DNA from 2 places in the Sporolactobacillus sp. BBK16-2 genome. Region 2 is predicted to be linked to the other one. Evidence: predicted binding sites of a transcription regulator. Region 2 holds the regulator's gene; the other holds the start of a gene.
The links. Region 2 encodes LexA, which represses DNA repair genes until DNA is damaged. Its sites were predicted from a motif close to CGAACATATGTTCG; they were not measured.
Positions count from the first base shown of each region.

Region 1: a site for LexA is predicted at 1,065-1,078, ahead of AC6F33_RS06455 (DNA polymerase IV). Genes of this name have one in related genera too.

Region 1 covers NZ_CM187611.1:1,294,268-1,297,432, reverse strand. Annotated here, with positions in the region: gene AC6F33_RS06460 (DsbA family protein) at 22-924, shown strand; gene AC6F33_RS06455 (DNA polymerase IV) at 1,119-2,348, shown strand; gene AC6F33_RS06450 (YhjD family protein) at 2,345-2,710, shown strand; gene AC6F33_RS06445 (hypothetical protein) at 2,794-2,964, shown strand; gene pepF (oligoendopeptidase F) at 3,025-3,165, opposite strand, start outside.
Region 2 covers NZ_CM187611.1:1,658,704-1,661,868, reverse strand. Annotated here, with positions in the region: gene AC6F33_RS08330 (hypothetical protein) at 246-419, opposite strand; gene AC6F33_RS08325 (YneF family protein) at 509-724, opposite strand; gene yneA (cell division suppressor protein YneA) at 1,069-1,380, opposite strand; gene lexA (transcriptional repressor LexA) at 1,550-2,161, shown strand; gene AC6F33_RS08310 (phasin family protein) at 2,337-2,672, shown strand; gene AC6F33_RS08305 (ABC1 kinase family protein) at 2,694-3,165, shown strand, end outside.

The DNA.
Region 1 (3,165 bases), 360 kb from region 2:
TTCTTCCAGAGGTGGGATCCCATGACACGTTTTGAGGAAGGGTCTATATGTGAGGGAACACCGGGAAACGAGTCGTGTACATTAAGAACCGGCAGGAAACGAACCTTCCAGCGAGTCGAAATTTTAACATTCATTGATCCGCTTTGCCCTGAATGCTGGGGTTTTGAACCTTTACTTAAAAAATTTATTTTTCAATACCATGACTATTTTACATTTCGCGTCTTGTTAACGACAAAGCATGACACGGTAAATCGCTGTCAATTCACTCGTGCAAAAAGAATTGCTGAGGAATGGGACAAATATGCCCGCCTGACCGGCATGTGCTGCGACAGTGATGTGTGGCTGGAAAATCCGCCTTCTCCTTATTCGATCGCTTATGCGATTAAGGCGGCCGAATTCCAAGGAGGTGCGGCCGGGCAAATTTTTCTTCGCCGCGTACGTGAGCAGATTTTTCTCAGAAGACAGGGCTTGAATAAATTTGAAGAGCTGCTGGGTGTCGCTCGCCTTGCCGGACTGAATGAACAGGAATTTTCCAATGACTATCATTCCTGTCGTCCGATTAAGGCTTTTCAGTGTGATCGCCGATTAGCAAATGAATTGGCAATCACCGAACTTCCGACCTTGGTTTTCTCAGCACCATGCAATGACTCTGAAGCCATTAAGGTAAACGGACATTACCCTTACTCCGTCTATGTACAGATTTTGACCGAACTCCTGGGCGAGCAGCCGATCCCGGCGCCAAATATCTCGCTCAAAGACTATTTTCAACAACAATGCTTTCTGACCACTCAGGAAGTCGTCGTAATCTATGACTTAACGGAAGAAGAGGCATTAAAGGAACTGCGCAAATTGCAGCTCCAGCAAATTATCGAACCGGTTTCTCTGAAAAGCGGTGAATATTGGTCCTATATCGGTCATTCGTAATGACCGTATCATTTGATCGTTTGAATGTTGCAAGAACCATAATTGCCTTGCTCCTAAAAAAGGAGCAGGGCTTTTTCATTGTCTTAAATCATTCCATAACTCTATTATAACGAACACATGTTTTTATTTCCAGTGTTAAAAGAACGTTTGTTCGTGTATAATAAATCCATATCCAATTAATTGAGGTGTCGCACATGGATCGAGTGATCTTCCTGATCGATATGCAAACGTTCTACGCTTCTGTTGAAAAGGCTGATTTCCCGGAATTCAGAAACAAGCCTCTGATCGTTGCAGGTGACCCGAGGCAGCGAAGCGGCATCGTCCTTGCCGCTTGCCCGATTGCCAAGCATTTCGGCGTACTGACGGCCGAGCCGCTTGGTCAAGCGTTAATTAAGTGTCCGCAGGCGGTTATCCGTCTGCCACGCATGCAGCATTACATTGATGTATCTACAGCCGTGACACGATTTCTTAGACAGTTTACCGATCTGGTTGAGCCTTATTCGATTGATGAACAGTTTATTGACGTCAGCGAAAGCTTGCCGCTCTTTGGTTCACCCTCAACCATTGCACGGAAGATTCAACGATGCATGCAGGAACGCTTTGGTGTCTATGCCCGCATTGGAATCGGACCCAATAAAGTAATGGCCAAGATGGCTTGTGATCATTATGGCAAAAAGAACAAAGCAGGAATTTTTGAGTTAAATGCTGAGAATATAAAAAAATACCTCTGGCCCCTGCCCATTGGTGAATTGTTTGGCGTTGGCCATCGAATGGAGCAGCACTTCATTGGAATGGGAATTCGCCAAATCGGTCATCTCGCCCGTTTTCCGCTCGCTTTACTGCGCAAGCGTTGGGGTGTGAACGGAGAGCTGTTATGGCGAACCTCACACGGCTTGGACAGTGCTCCCGTCTCCATGAGCACCTTTACAGAACAAAAAGCGATCGGGCACCACATGACCCTGCCCTTCGACTACCCGGAAATGCGCGATATTCGTGTGATCCTTCTTGAATTGAGTGAAGAGGTCGCTTATCGAGCCCGTGTGAAACACTATATGGGGCTTGTTGTCTCCGTTGGCATTTCCGGAACTTTTGAGCGCCATACCGGTTTTCATCGCCAGATCAAGCTGCCCTTCGCGACAAATTTTGGCATGGATATTTATCATGCGGTTAATCGGCTTTTTACAGAAAGCTGGGACTGCCTTCCGGTACGAGCCGCTGCAGTCACCCTTAGTGATCTTCAGCCAGTATCAAGCAGCTATCAGCTCGATCTCTTCGCTCATATTGAAGAAAAAACAAAATTAAGTGCTGCAATCGACACAATTTATCAAAAATATGGAAAGACGGCCATCTTTCATGGCACCTCACTTATGTCGTCCAGCCAGTTGCGCGCACGTGCGAATAAAATCGGGGGGCATTTCAAATGAATGATCATGGAGGATTTCTGCCCGCCTCGGAAATGACTGAAAAAGAAATGAAAATTGCCGCCGAATATATGCTGCTTCCGCTCATTAAAATGGCATTTGAACGTGATCGAACAGCTATTGTCCATGCGGACACTAAATTCAAACCGCTTTATTTGGAACTATTGGATGCCATAATTGCTCACGTAACACTGGATCTGCGAAGAAATAAGCAAGATATTTTCAACAATCACATCCGCATGACTAAGCGCGGCTGGTTCAATTATGAGGTCTATGTACGGGGCCGCCTATTTGAATTCGTCTATCAAAAAAGTGTAGCCATGGATTGGATTTACGAACGAGTGCGCAGCTATCTCAAGCTCTAGCATCTTTTCTTACCTTCTAGATGAATGTTTACTCCGAGACATTCATAGGCTTGTTTTTAGAGAAACTGCAGAGGATGAATGCCATGAAACTTTTTGTTTTCTGTCTTCTGACCGCCGTTACGTTTTTTTGTTTTTATCATTTCCTGCTTGGATTGCTGCATTTAGAGTCCCTGCTGCTTTCCGGGGCGATGCTCTTCACAATTATTTTCTTCATGATGTGCTTCGTGACACGGCATCGGCGCAGCAATGAATGAAAACGACAAGGACTGAGAATTTAATCCTCAGTCCTTGTCGTTTTTTAAACAGTATTTTTTTCAACTAAACAGCAGGTGTTCAGTTTCATCCAGAACTTTGGCAAAGACATCCATTGCCTGTTGTACCGGTTTAGGATCCGTCATATCAACGCCTGCTTTTTTAAGCACTTCAATCGGTGAATCAGAGCTTCCCGATTTCAG
Region 2 (3,165 bases):
TCATTCGCATAAACGAGGGATCCTTCTTCTTCTCAATCATCTCTCTTTGTGTGGATAGTGGATAGCGTGACTAAAGGCTTTGATCATTAGTTTAACCCCTCGTTTTTATAGGTGTCCTCCGAAGCCCGTATATTTCCGCTCTGAAAAAGCTCTGAGACTAATTCCACCAAATAAATATAGCGCTTTCATAATTATTCATAAGCATTACATCAGTATAAACTGCCATTCCATTCAAAAATAAACACTTAATAATGTCCTGATGAACCGAAGTAGCTGCATGGACAAATGCAACTTGAATTGTCCAATGTTCTCACATTTCGTGCACAGAAATAAAAATCAACCTGTGCCATTTTAAAATAAATCGGCAAATATGCTTTTGCAGCAATTGAACCGATCCCAATAACACTTACTTTGAGCATTGAACACCCCCCTGACTGAAATTTATTAGTACTCACTTTTTTCTATTGTAAAAACCCCCATGAATAGCTAATTCATAGGGGTTCATTACTCATTTCATTTGATGATTGATCGCTTTCATCATCTGATTAATCTTCTTTTGCGACGGTTGCTGACCCATTTGAGCCATCATGACACGCAACATGTTTTCATTAATCGGCGGATTCTTTTTTAGGTAATTCATCATATATCTACGGGCGATTAAAAAGCCGAGGATCAATCCGGCTGCTAGGCAAATCACGCCCACGAGTATGTATAACCAGAGCATGCGTCTGCTTCCTCCTTGTGTCAAATGTCCATAGTTCAGTTTACACTATCACGCGAATTCAGGTCAACCTCATACCCATGAAACATAGCCTTTTCCGCACATTTTCGGCTGGAAGACAAAAAAAAGAAAGCGTGTTCTTATAAATTAAGAAATGCTTTCTTCTGAAGGAGGATGAAAAATGGCCATTAATGATAAATAATCATTAATGGAATAGAACTTTGCAATCACAAATTAAAAAGCAAAAAGGAAAAGACAATTGTAGCAGTACATTGTCAAATCATTCCCTTTGTTATATAACAGTATATCACAAAACACTTTTTTTGCCAATTCTGCGGCTAAGATTTTTAACGATTCTTTAATTGATTATCTGTTATCGGGATAATCAACTTTTGATTCGGAACAATATGATTTCGAACTAGACCATTATTGTCTTTAACCCAGGTAACAAATGCATGTTTCGTGAGCTTAGGATTATTAGCATGGTATGTTGTAGCAATTGACCACAACGAGTCACCGGATTTCACTGTAATTTTGACATAATTATTCTGATCGGCAGCAACCGTATTTGTTAAAGTAAAGAAAAGAATGACTGTCATAATACAAAATAATACAATAAATGAAATTCCCTTTGTTTTATTATGTGCATGAGTATTCATCTTGTTTTACCTCCGCTAGGAATATTTGTTCTCAAGAACGCTTGTTCGTTTGTTTTCTTCATTTTAATACGAACGTACATTTGTGTCAATGCTTATTTTAGAACAAATGTTTGCATCTGAATTTCCCAGATGATATACTATTGACAAGATAAGGAAAAGGAGAAGTATCATGAAACTCTCAACTCGGCAGCAATCTATACTCGATTTTATTAAGCATGAAGTTGCGATTAAAGGATATCCGCCATCGGTCCGCGAAATATGTGACGCTGTGGGGTTAGCATCCAGCTCAACGGTACACGGTCATCTTGAAAGGCTTGAGAAAAAAGGGTTTATTAGGCGTGATCCTACAAAACCTAGAGCAATTGAAGTGCTCGATCATGATGGAGACATCTATACAGAAAAGACAGTAAGTGTTCCTGTAATCGGTAAAGTAACGGCAGGACTTCCTATTAGTGCTGTTGAAAATATTGAAGAATATTTCCCTGTTCCAAGTTCAATGGTCGAGGATGAAGATGCATTTATTCTCAATGTCTCCGGTGAAAGTATGGTTAATGCCGGCATTCTTGATGGTGACAAAGTCATCGTCCGTCAGCAGCGGACTGCAGAGAACGGTGAAATTGTCGTTGCTATGACCGATGAGGACGAAGCTACGGTTAAACGTTTTTTTAAAGAAAACAATCATATAAGGCTCCAACCGGAAAATCCTTCAATGGATCCCATCTTGCTTGATAATTGTGTCATTCTTGGTAAAGTAATTGGTGTTTTCCGTTCGATTAAGTGATCTCAACTGCCAAGTGTATGAATGATTCTGAAGCCTTAGGGTACGAAAGAACATCTGTTCCTTCGTGCCCTTTTTCAATTGATTATTGAAGTATTCACAATTAGAAATGGCGAATTCGTATACATGACCCACTGAGTCGGTTAAAATGAAGAAAAGCACAAGGAGGGATAAATCTATGAACGATTTCCTGAAGAAAAGTTTTCTCATAGGGCTCGGCGCGACCATCACCAGCAAAGATAAGGCAGAAAAATTTCTGAATGACCTGTCAAAAAGCGGCGGTGCAGCAGCAGATGAAGCAAAATCGCTTCTAGAATCTTTCAATGAAAAAGGGAAAGAAAACACGGACAAGTGGCGCGCAGAGTTTCACAAAGACATTGTTGATGCAATTAAGGATCTCGGCTTTGTATCACAGGAAGAGTACGGGAGTCTTAAAGAAAAAGTGACGCTTTTAGAAGCTGAACTCACAGAATTAAGGCAAAAAGTATCTAAGAGAGAAAGCAGCGAAGACTAACCTGCACACTAGGTGAATGCTATGATTGGAAAACATATACGCCATATTAAAAGATATCAAGAAATTGTTTCCGTTCTCGTAAAATATGGCTTTGGCTATATTGTTAAAGATGTCGGTCTATTTCATTTACTTTCATTACCGAAACAGATTGCATCAGACTTCTCTGGAAATGGGAATGATCAGAAGTCTCTTGGACAGCGTATCCGTTTAATGCTTGAAGAATTAGGACCAACCTTTATTAAGCTTGGCCAGCTGCTCAGCCTGAGAACTGACATTTTACCAGAGCAAATTGCAGAGGCAATGCGCGGACTCCAGGATCGTGTCACTCCGATCGATGCCCAATCCGTCAAACAGATCATTCAACAAGAATTCGGTAAACCAGTTGCTGAAGTTTTTGCTCAATTTGATGAACAATGTATTGCCGCTGCCTCCATTGCTCAAGCACATCATGCAAAGTTAAAATCCGGCGAAGAAGTTGCTGTTAAGATACGGC